Regions from separate parts of the Thaumasiovibrio clandestinus genome, predicted to be linked through region 1. Evidence: riboswitches for the same ligand, from Rfam matches in the RefSeq annotation. Region 1 holds a riboswitch; the other holds the start of a gene.
The links. A riboswitch is a leader RNA that binds a small molecule or an ion and turns the genes downstream of it on or off. The one in region 1 is predicted to bind molybdenum cofactor.
Positions count from the first base shown of each region.

Region 1 (6,208 bases):
TGCTTCTAGCTGCGCTTTTTCAGCTTGCAGCTGTGTGCGCTGCTGGAAATACGCTTCTTCAGTCAGTTCAAACGACGTAATGCGCTGGTGATTATGCTGGCGTTCATTGTCGTAAGCGACTTGTGTTTTATCTTCGAGGGCGTAGGCTTGACCTATCATAATGAAGAAAATAAAAAAGAAAATTCTCATTGTGTCGCTCCATTGGCAGAGATAGGAAGCACTAACATCGATGGTGTTATCTGCCGCTTTGCTAATGCATACGCCTGTTCAAACTCACTGTGTTGCGATGGCGCAGCAACATGCCAATTTTTATCGTGAGTATCCCAATACCAATAGCGTTGCCCGTCAAAGCTCCTTGCCAATAAAGCAATGCGTCCAAGGTAAAACACTTCCACTTCTCGTTGTTTCGCATCAATGAATAGCGAAGCGCTATAACTACCGAGTCGTGAACCATAGTCCATTTCTATTTGCCACGCTTCCAATATACGACGGTATTTTTCTTCATCAGAGACATCTGCTTGCTGCATCATGGTACGCAGTCCTTCAATACGCTCTAGACGCTGTGTTGTGCGTATTGGGCGATCGACAGCAACAAGCTCAGCTAAACCATCTAACATGGCGTACATTAAAGGCACAATGCCTTGCCGTGTATACTGAATTTGATTGATTTGATGCGCTAAACTACGCCGCTCTTTGCTCTGGTTCTTGGTTAGTTTCTGGAGATGATCGCGGTAGATTTGCAGGTTACTATTCTGTTGCTGCAACTGTTCGATGTCTGCCCGATATTCCATTGTCAGCGCAGCGCTATTTTCAACAGCAGCTTGTGCGGCTACTGCCTCGCTGTAACTATTATCTTCAATTTGACTCGCACGATTTAGCGCTGTTGCCTCAACACGCATAGTACATAGCAACAGCATCAGTGTTGCCATACCTTTATTTATCATCATAATTCTCAAAGGATCCACTTTGGATTTATTACATCGCCACACAGGATGTTAATCTCGACTAGTTCTAAAAAACGTATTGCCTATCTCGCCTTCCTTGGCCTCTACCACTAGCGAGTGCTACTTCCTGATTAGATTACGATACCCATAGCTTTTCAACCCTTTTCTTCTATCTCCACACCTCTATGCACTGTTGGTACAACACAACAACTAGGCGTTAAATGAGCTCTAACACCACTCCCACCGCCTGATTACATGCACTTGACCTTCATTAACACAATAACAAGAGGCACTCTCTGCCGTTATGGCTGCCTCCTATTACATGTCTTTGTGTAAGATAGCCAAGATATGCTCTCGTATCGGGCATTCATTCACTGTTTTATCAATTCTTATTTGGCTAACACTCCATACCGGACTTATTTATTCCCTATCCGACAACTTATATACAAGTTGCATCAATCATCACTAAACTGCCTGTTTTTTCTTTCACCACTCAACATAGATTAAAAAACCTCACCACATATTTAATTAACATGAGCATGATTCAAATTATAATGAGAACATGTTTGTAACGGGTATTTATATATTGAAGAGCCTCGCAATAATGCATTTTTTGCTCATAATATCTCACGCTGCATCATTGAACTTATATCTCGAATGGGCGAAATAAACAAGATAATATACCAGCAAATGCCACAAAATTAAAACATACATAGCATTAAATCCTAGAATACAAATAAAAATACAATTATCATCAGGTTGTCTTTTTACCAATTCAGTCTATATTTTAAACGCTACGTTGCGAGGATAATTATATTTCATATTGCGCTTTAATCTTAAGGAGAGACTGAGTCACTCCTTACTAGATTTCACAATCTTTCCCTTTATAAAATATATTATCCTACATGCGCATTATGACTACATTTAAATTAATTTTAAGATTTAAACTATTTTAGTATCCAATAATCTGTCAATAAGGAAAGTGACATGCTAAAAATAAGGTATATTACTACTTTAATCGCTGCCACACTTGCTGCTAATAGTGCCGCAATGACCATCAACCCAGACCCTGATAATCCTGGAGGCTATCTACTTCTACGCTCAGATATTAACGCCGCAGAACAAACTAAAACAGCCGACCCAATGTATGACATTTGGTCTAAAGCGCTACTCACACAACCTAACAGTGTTGTTGAAGCCATCTTGCCAGGGTTAGCATCAAACCCTGAAAATGTTATCCGTACTGAACGCGTATTTCCACAAACTGAGTGGGACTTCCTCACCAACATGGCTGCACCAGAGTATACTTATACCCGCTTCTTACGCGCTATTGGTAAATTCCCTGCCTTTTGTGGCGAGTATACCGACGGACGTGACTCCGATGCAATTTGTAAGAAGTCGATCATCACAGCCTTTGCTCATTTTGCACAAGAGACTGGCGGACATATTGCTGTCGATAATACATGGGACAACCCGCTAGGACTTGAAGAGTGGCAGCAAGCCTTAGTTCATGTTCGCGAAATGGGGTGGTCTGAAGGGCAGCCAGGATATACCACAGGTTGTGGCCAAAATGACTGGCAAAATAAACGCTGGCCCTGCGCTGACGGCCAAGGTTATTTTGGACGAGGAGCTAAACAGCTCTCTTATCACTTCAACTATGGCGCCTTCTCAGAAGTAATGTTTGATGGCGATGCAACAGTACTATTGAATAATCCGGGATTAGTGGCAGATTCTTGGCTCAATTTGGCTTCTGCTATCTGGTTCTTTTTAACGCCGCAAGCGCCTAAACCAGCCATGTTACATGTTATTGATAGAACATGGACGCCATCCCAGCGTGAAACCGACGCTGGAATTGGTTATGGCTTTGGTACCACAATTAACGTCATTAATGGTGGCATAGAGTGTGGCGAGCACAATAAAGATAAAGGCCAGCCAGTCAATCGTATCCGTTACTGGGAAGGGCTATCCGACTTCTATCAAATCCCAATTGAAGCGGATGAGATAAATACCTGTTGGCAACAGACACCGTTTGGTAGCATCAATCTAGATGGCGCAACAGATGTGCTCTACACCAACTGGGATGGCGATTGGACCTATCATGCAGACCGCCCAGGAGGTGTTTCTTTCGAATGTAAACTTGTCGGTTATCAAACAGCCTACTCTGCCCTCGTGCCTGATGACTATGAGAAGTGTGTGACCAATTTCTATGAATCTCATGCGAACTGGCCAGCGGTACGTGTTGTCGATGAATTACCACCCACTGAGCCTCCAGTAGATCCAGTACCACCAACGGGAGACTTCCCAGCTTGGGACGAGACAAAAGTTTACTTTGGCGGTGATAAGGTGAGTTATCTAGGTAGTAATTACGCAGCGAAGTGGTGGACACAGGGCAATAATCCTGCTGATGGCGGGCCATGGGAACAAATTAGCGAGGCCACTGCACCGCCGGTTGAGGAACCACCCGTAGAAGAGCCGCCAGTTGTCGAACCACCTGCAGATGTGACGCCTCCAACGACCAGCGCAATTATTTGGGTTGCAGGCCAAACTACGGTCAATAACGGTGATATTGTGATACATAATAATACGTGCTTCACAGCTAAAAACAGCCCCGGCATATGGGAAACACCAACACAATCAAACTGGTTTTGGACCGAAACAACATGTCCACAATAATAACGCCTAGTTTCTAGTTATAGAACATGCAATTCAGTACACAAGCAATCGCATGCTTGTGTACTTACCCTTCATATGAACCTACCTACTTATCATTATTCCTTGTCATCCGTAGTAATTGTGCGGCAGCACATAGATGCAACAATTAACCAACAATAGCGGTAGACGAAAACAATACTCTTAGTACATAATTCTGTTACTTTGTAATACATTAACGTTAATCTCAAAATTTGCACGTTTAGCCGCGAGCCGAGCGTTGTTGACTAAGTGACAATGTCATATGTCGACCACGCCATGACACTAGGTCATCAGGGTGAAAAGAGAAATCGACTCACCTCCCGTATTTGGAAAGGTAATGCATGGCACAACAACTAAAAGACCGATTCGATCGGCAGTTTTACTATTTGCGCTTGTCCATAACAGATAGCTGTAATTTTCGCTGTCAGTACTGTTTGCCGAATGGATATCAGAAGACACAACCCCCGAACCGCTTTTTGTCACAACAAGAAATCGCTCACGTCGTGCGCGCCTTTGCTGCATGTGGTACAACAAAAGTGCGTATCACTGGCGGCGAACCATCAATGCGCAGAGATGTCTGCGACATCATTGAAACCATCGCTTCAACCCCAGGAATTAAACACGTTGCCACCACGACAAACGGCTACCGCTTAGCACAGCAAGCCAACGCATGGCGTAGCGCTGGCTTAACGAAATTAAATGTTAGTGTCGATAGCTTAGATCCGCGTCAGTTCCATCAAATAACAGGCGAGAATCGCCTTGATGATGTCATGCGTGGTATTGACGCAGCGCTAAAATGTGGGTTCTCAACGGTTAAAGTGAATACTGTTCTGCTCAAAGATACGACACTACCCCAGCTCCCTCAATTTAAACAATGGGTAAAAGACAACCCTATTCAGCTTCGTTTTATTGAGCTAATGCAAACGGGCGATATGAATGACTATTTTCAACGCTTCCACCAGTCAGGTATAGAGATACGTCACCAACTCATTCTCGACGGCTGGCAGCTAAAACCACGCGATATTACCGATGGGCCTGCCGAGGTCTATCACCATCCTGACTACCTTGGAGAGATTGGACTGATCCTCCCTTATGACAAAGGGTTCTGCCAACAATGTAATCGACTGCGCATTTCAGCCAACGGCAAACTTCATCTGTGTTTATTTGGAGATGACGGGGTCGATCTACGACACTTACTCCAAACACCACAACAACAAACTGAACTACAAGAACTCATTCAGTATAACTTGCACCATAAAGCCGAACATCATTTTTTGCATCAAGGCAGTAGTGGCCACACTCCTCACCTTGCTTCAATCGGCGGATAAAAAGGAAAATAATCATGGGACACGCACCGAAAGAATTTTCACCCGCAAACATTGCTGTCTTAACTGTATCAGACACGCGCAATGAAGAAACTGATACCTCTGGCGCTTATCTCGTTGATGCATTAAAAGATTCAGGGCATCACCTCGCAGAGAAAAAAATCGTCATCGACGACAAATATTTAATCCGCGCGGCAGTATCTACTTGGATTGCTAGTGATGATGTCGACGCCGTGATCATTACCGGTGGCACCGGATTTACCGCGCGTGACACAACACCGGAAGCAATTTCTGTCTTATTTGATAAAGAAATCGAAGGGTTTGGTGAGCTATTTCGTCACATCTCCTATGAAGAGATCGGCACTTCAACCATCCAATCACGCGCGCTAGGCGGGTATGCCAATCAGACCGTTATCTTCGCCCTTCCGGGCTCAACTGGCGCATGCCGCACAGGTTGGGAAGGAATTATCCAATCTCAACTGAATGCAACACATAAGCCGTGTAATTTCATGCCACACTTGAGAAACCGCCTATGTCAGCGCTAACGCATATAAATTCAGCTGGCGAGGCCAACATGGTTGATGTTTCCGCTAAGGCGGAAACCGTCCGCACTGCTCGAGCCGAAGCCTATGTTGACATGTCGGCCGACACGCTCAACACAGTCCTGAATGGTGAACACCATAAAGGCGATGTTTTTGCGACTGCGCGTATTGCTGGTATACAAGCCGCCAAGCAAACCGCCTCTCTCATCCCGTTATGTCACCCCTTGATGCTGACCAAGGTATCGGTAGATTTAACCCCATTACCTGACACACACCAAGTTCACATTCAAACCTTGTGTAAGTTAACAGGAAAAACAGGCGTTGAAATGGAAGCCCTAACCGCAGCGTCTGTTGCTGCGTTAACCATCTATGACATGTGTAAAGCAATACAAAAAGATATTTGTATTAGCAAACTACAGTTAGTAGAAAAAACAGGGGGTAAGTCAGGCGATTTTTACAATGGGAGCCAAGATGATCACGGTTAAATTTTTTGCAGCGACGAAAGAACAACTGGCTACATCACAACTAACATTGGATATTAGCAAAACTAGTGTCGCTGATCTTAAAGCCACATTGGAAGCACGTGGCATGCCATGGCAAAAAGCGCTACAACATACGCTAGTTGCGGTTAACCAAAGTATGGCAACACCAGAAACCATGATACATGCTGGCGATGAAGTTGCCTTCTTTCCCCCTGTGACGGGAG
Region 1 covers NZ_JBLBVL010000003.1:286,743-292,950, reverse strand. The annotation lists gene ACKLNH_RS06935 (MotA/TolQ/ExbB proton channel family protein) at 1-189, opposite strand, end outside; gene ACKLNH_RS06930 (DUF3450 domain-containing protein) at 186-947, opposite strand; gene ACKLNH_RS06925 (chitinase) at 1,932-3,617, shown strand; molybdenum cofactor riboswitch at 3,856-3,988, shown strand; gene moaA (GTP 3',8-cyclase MoaA) at 3,977-4,963, shown strand; gene moaB (molybdenum cofactor biosynthesis protein B) at 4,978-5,505, shown strand; gene moaC (cyclic pyranopterin monophosphate synthase MoaC) at 5,493-5,987, shown strand; gene moaD (molybdopterin converting factor subunit 1) at 5,974-6,208, shown strand, end outside.

Region 2 (6,208 bases), 280 kb from region 1:
TGGGGTCGGCTGGCTCATTGTTTGGTGATTGAATCACAAACAACGTCAGTTGGCTAGGCTGACCCCGAAGGGTCAGGTCTATTAAATGCATCAAGTGTGCCAACTTTATCGGATGCTTAAAAATAATTTAGATGCTGACTGTAAGCGCTCTGGGAGCGTCACTTCCGCCAGTGTTTCAATGACTAAGTTATCAATATTGCAATATAAAAAAGTCATTTGCAAAATGCAAAAATAATCAGCAAGAATTTCTCATTTTGCAAAATGATCGATTATCATTATGTCTGTAGAAGAAGAAACGTAGTGATCTATTTGAAGTTTTTGCCCTGGGATGCAAGGAGACCGCTTAATGCAACTAGAAAATAGAAAGCGTGTGCTGATGGTTGAGGACACAGCGTCTGTTGCAGCATTATATAAATCGTACCTCAACCCATTGGGGCTGGATGTAACGATAGTGGCGACAGGAAAAGAAGCACTGCAATATGTTGCTGCTGCGCCACCAGAATTGATTCTTCTTGATCTTCGCTTGCCAGATATGACGGGTATGGACGTTTTAGAATCGGTAAAGGAAACCTATCCCGATCTCCCCGTCATTATCATGACGGCGCATGGTTCGATTGATATTGCCGTTGAGGCGATGAGGCTGGGCGCTCAGGATTTCCTGATCAAACCTTGTGAGGCTGAAGGGCTAAGAATTACGGTGAGTAATGTCTTTCGGCGAGCGACAAAGTTACCGGATGGAAGTGCATTTGATGTAACGACAGAGGGGACACATTACCAAGGGTTTATTGGTAAAAGCCTGAAAATGCAGGGCGTTTATAGGATTATTGAATCTGCTGCTGCCTCTAAAGCAACGGTGTTTATTACTGGGGAAAGCGGTACGGGTAAAGAGGTGTGTGCCGATGCAATCCACTCTGCGAGCCCGCGAAAAGAGGGGCCTTTTATTGCGATTAACTGTGCTGCTATTCCCAAAGACTTGATTGAAAGTGAACTGTTTGGTCATTTAAAAGGGGCATTTACAGGTGCCGCGGCAGAGCGCAAAGGGGCTGTAGAGTTAGCGCATAATGGAACACTATTCCTTGATGAACTCTGCGAGATGGACCTCGATTTACAATCTAAACTATTGCGCTTTATTCAAACCGGTGTTTTTCATAAGTTAGGCTCATCAAAAGAGATGAAGGTGGATGTGCGTTTTGTCTGTGCCACCAATCGTGACCCGTGGGAAGAGGTGAAAGCGGGTCGTTTCAGGGAAGATCTTTATTACCGATTACATGTTATCCCATTGACATTACCGCCGCTAAATCAGCGAGGAGAGGATGTTATTGAAATAGCACGATCGTTGTTGGCACATATGTCGGTAGAGGAAGGAAAACCGTTCGCCCAGTTTGACGATGACGTGATCCGTATTTTCAAGGCGTACGACTGGCCAGGCAATGTACGTCAGCTGCAAAATGTTATTCGCAACATTGTGGTGTTGAATAATGCCGAAACTGTCACCAAACAGATGCTGCCGCCGCCGTTAAACGATATTTCTGGTGTTAATTTTGCATTAGAAGAACAGAACGAAACTTTAGTCGCAGAACAATCTGCAACAGTTGATGTGAATTCAGTATCGTTTCAGAATAGGAACGGTGAAAGGCTAGCGAGTCCGGTTATTCTCCCGCTATGGCAAGTAGAGAAAAAAGCCATAGAGGAAGCAATAACGGCATGCGATGGAAATATCCCGAGAGCAGCAGGCTTACTAGAAGTCAGTCCTTCCACCATTTATAGAAAGCTACAAACTTGGCAAGATTCAGCCAGTGAAAAAGGGGAGACGGTTTAATGGGGGATACCACCATCAATACCGATACAATTCGGCGTTTAGCTGTAGAGGTTGGCGAAGATACGGTTGGCTTGTTGCTCACTGTGTTTAGTGACGAACTACAGCAGTATCATGATACTTTGTCTGATTCCCCGTCTTTAAGCCAAATTCGGGAGATTAGCCACTCGTTAAAGAGTAGTGCGTCCAGTTTTGGTGCCGATAGACTGGCAGACTTAGCGCAAGAGTGTGAGTCTCGCGTTAAACAAGGTCAAGACAGTTGGGTATTTGAACATCTCGATACGTTTAAAGAAACGGTCCGTCACACGGCAGACCGTTATCGTGCCCTAGCTGCCGAAGAGAATTGTATCGATAGCTTGTCGTAGCGCGTCGCGATCGTGACGCCACTGATGATTGAATGAAGCTAAAGGAGAAATAGCCTGATGATAGTGTCCGGCTATTTCTTTTTTTTCATTTGTAATAATGCCATCAATAGTCCGTCCTTGCATGGCACGCTCACACCACATCAACATCATACTGAGCGACATCTCACCAGCTGGACCAAACTCTTTATCGAGATTGGTAATAAAGTAAATTTTCGCGCTGGTGTTTTGTAGTGCTTTGCCCACTTCACTAAGCAGAAGCGGCGGCATGATGCTGGTTAAAAAACTGCCTGGTCCAAGTAGAATAATATCGGCTTGCTTTATTGCTTCAATCGCTTCGCGTGTAGCAGGTACAGGAGGCTCAACAACCAGTCGTTGAGGTACTTCTGTTAGTTCATCGACATTGGTTTCACCGCAAATAACGGTGCCATTGGTGGTAATGGCGGCTAAGTCGGCAGAATGCTCTGACATTGGGACGATGCGAGTCTTTACTTTTAGTAGCTCTCTGATGGTATTGATCGCTTCAAGAGGCCGGACGCTAAGATGATCTAGCGCGGTGAGCATTAAATTACCCAAGTTATGGCCGTTGAGCTCACCATTTCCTTTAAAGCGATATTCAAACATCATTGAGCCAACGGAAGGCTCAGTGATCAATTGATTGATACAATTGCGAGTGTCACCCCATGCAATGCCGCCTTGGCATGCCCGGATTCTACCTGTTGAACCGCCGTTATCTGTGGTGGCGACAATACCCGTAACAGAGCTTTCATATGAAGATAATGATGAAAGAACACGCCCTAGCCCGTGTCCGCCGCCAAGCGCGACAATCTTTTTGTTATTGATGGTAGTCATACGCCGATTTAGTTATTAATAGATTCGCACTGAATAACATAATTCGAACAGATATCCTATCGAAATGATACCGCGGTGGGATCTTTGTGGCACTCTGTATGATAGCGTGCTTGCTATTACTGAGCTGCGGATAGCGGAGCGGCAATAAAGTAAAGGGCGCGCCACTGTACGAGCTTGTATCCAGTGGCGGTATAGACCGGGCGAAAGTGATGAACAGTGCCGTGTCTAAATAGTATGCATGCGACTTAATGAGGCTCTTGCATTAAGCTCATTAAATAGTCACAGGTATTGAGACAGTTAGGTTGAGTTAGCAGCTGTTGCTTCTCTCGCACGGGCACGGGAAGTAACTCTAGCCAACGCTGACATAACCAGCTCAGATTGTTTAATTGTTTATTATTATGTAAGTCACTCAGCTCTGGGTGCTTGTCATACATAATCTGCAAGCGTTCAGCGAGCATTTTCTGCGGTACAGATGGTGCTGTTTCGGGCCAACGTGTCGTACTTTCGTAATCGGCTAAACAGATGTTTGATTCATGATTATAAAAGTTAACAACTTCGAACGTATCTAATCCCACGACAGTAATTTGTAATAGCCCATTCACTAAGTCGGTGTCAAAATCTTCGATTCTAACTCGCGTTCCTATCTCATAAAATTGTTGTTCGTCGGCAGGGTCATACATACAGATGCCAAGAATGCCGCCGTTGCGTAAAGCGTGCTTGATGGTATCCATCTGTCCACCAGGGGCAATGCGCATTGGTAGGCGACCGTCTGGCAGAATGTGGCGTTTCTGAAATAGTACGGGCAGTGTGTTCGTCATGATGCGTCCCCCTGTTTTGATATGTCTAAGAGACTGCAAATGTGGTGCCTACTTTTTAAGGCTTTATAACCTGTTGATATAAAAGCTTCCGAGCTATCACTCCTGCTGAGTTGTTGCAAAATGCATCATTTCGTTATGCAATATGAAACTAAGATGCAACGTGTTCGTAAAATGCAAAAACGCAGATATAGGTGTAGTCAGAAAGGGTATTCACGGTGGGCAGCGATGATCGTTTTGCGCCTTAAGCGGTGTTCTTGGTGTTGTTGTGAAAATGAAAACTATTTGTGAGTGAAAATGAACTAGACTTGTAGTGATTTGGATGAGTGCACGTACGTTAACTTAGTCTGTGCACAGCCATTAACCGAGCGTGATGGACTAAGTGAAGCATCATAAGTCTGCCTCGCCGTGACAGATGTCACTGAAGTATTGTGGATTGACACAATCTTTAGGGTTTATCGAGAAATTGATAAGCCTCCCGTATTTGGAAAGGTGAAATATGGCAGAACAGTTCGAAGATCGCTTTCGTCGGCGATTTTACTACTTGCGTCTCTCCGTGACGGATGTCTGTAATTTCCGTTGCCAGTATTGCTTGCCTGATGGTTATTCCCCCCCTAGTGGAACGCGGTCCACTTTTCTTACGTTGCCTGAGATCGGTCGGGTGGTGCGTAGCTTTGCCCAATGCGGCACAGAGAAAGTGCGTATTACCGGAGGTGAGCCAACAATGCGGCGTGACTTTGGTGACATTATTGCGACGATTGCTGAAACCTCAGGAATTAAACATATTGCGACCACCACCAATGGCTATCGATTAGCCGCTGGGATAGCGCAGTGGCGACAAGCAGGATTGACGCATTTAAACGTCAGTGTGGATAGTTTAGACCCGCGCATGTTTCATCAAATTACCGGGCAAAACCGTTTTCAGGCAGTGATGGCCGGGATTGATGCGGCATTTGATGCTGGCTTTGAACAGGTTAAGGTGAATACCGTTCTTTTAAAAGATCTGAATGCGACCCAGATTGAGGGTTTTTTTAATTGGGTGAAACACCGCCCGATTCAGCTGCGCTTTATTGAGCTGATGCAAACGGGTGAGATGGATAGCTTTTTCCAACGTTACCACCAGTCAGGTATTGCGCTGCGGCATCAACTTTTGGCTGAAGGGTGGCAGTTGCGTCGTCGAGGGAGTAGTGATGGACCCGCTGAGGTCTATTTTCATGCTGATTACCAAGGAGAAATTGGGCTTATTTTGCCTTATGATGATGGTTTTTGCGACAGTTGTAATCGGTTGCGCATCTCTGCACGTGGGAAACTACACCTTTGCCTATTTGGGGAGCAAGGCGTCCCTCTTAGGGCGTTGCTGCAAGACGATGCAGACCAAGCGGTGTTAATTGAGACTATTCAGCATGCTTTACAACTTAAACAGAAAGGCCATCATCTTCATGAAGGGCATTCGGGCATAACGCCACATCTAGCTTCAATTGGAGGTTAATCGGTGGATGGCCGGCGTTTGTTATTTGATTTGCAGCCAATAGGGTGGGGAACAACGCAGATTGAACCGCTTGATACTTGGATGGTGCGTTGTCGATACGTTTTGCCTCATTTCCCTGATGATGTACTGGAGCAATGGCTATATCAACATTGGGCAGCAGTATTTGCACGTTGGGGAGGGCTGGCGTGGACGCAATTACGCTTTGTAAAGGTGAGTTGGAGCTTTGAACAAATCGAGAGTTTAATACAGATACCCTATCACGAGACATTAACACGGCTGTCACGACGGATGCAGCGGATCAGTTATCAAGATGATTCGCTAAATTGCTACTTTCGGGAGTTGTTAACCTGGCCTCGTCCGCCGATTATTTATTGGCATCAGCATGGCTTTTATTTGGATGATGGGCATTATATTCATCCCGGTTATAACCTAATTGAAGGTTATCACCGCTTTGCCGCACTCTATGCGATGCTTGCAGCATCGGCTATCTCCGCCAAGCAACAGCATGTGCTTTGGTTATGTCGCCAAAAAAACACACAACAAAAAGGCCCTTTACCAAGGGCCTTTACCAAGGGCCTTTGAATGTTATTGAGTTGTTGCTTGTCATTGTGTTTTTTCAGGTTTTTTCGGCGTATTTTTTGCCGGAACGTAACCATGGCGAACACGAGAGCTGGATGGATGAGTATGGTAGCCTACAGGTCGCATTATTATCTCTTAATGTGTCATCGGAACGGAAGTTGTGCCAGAGAGCTATCGCTGACATTAAGATCATACGCCACTTGTACTTATAATAAAGACGCAGGTTTCAAAAAGTTCACGATGTAATAATTTAATCTAAGTATTGTTTTAATATTACTTTTGGTTATTTGCTTTC
Region 2 covers NZ_JBLBVL010000003.1:3,264-9,471, forward strand. The annotation lists gene luxO (quorum-sensing sigma-54 dependent transcriptional regulator LuxO) at 347-1,819, shown strand; gene ACKLNH_RS05600 (Hpt domain-containing protein) at 1,819-2,181, shown strand; gene yvcK (uridine diphosphate-N-acetylglucosamine-binding protein YvcK) at 2,143-3,030, opposite strand; gene ACKLNH_RS05610 (LON peptidase substrate-binding domain-containing protein) at 3,276-3,848, opposite strand; molybdenum cofactor riboswitch at 4,199-4,356, shown strand; gene moaA (GTP 3',8-cyclase MoaA) at 4,345-5,334, shown strand; gene ACKLNH_RS05620 (hypothetical protein) at 5,338-5,916, shown strand.
Region 2: another riboswitch for molybdenum cofactor. It lies ahead of moaA (GTP 3',8-cyclase MoaA); the one in region 1 lies ahead of moaA (GTP 3',8-cyclase MoaA).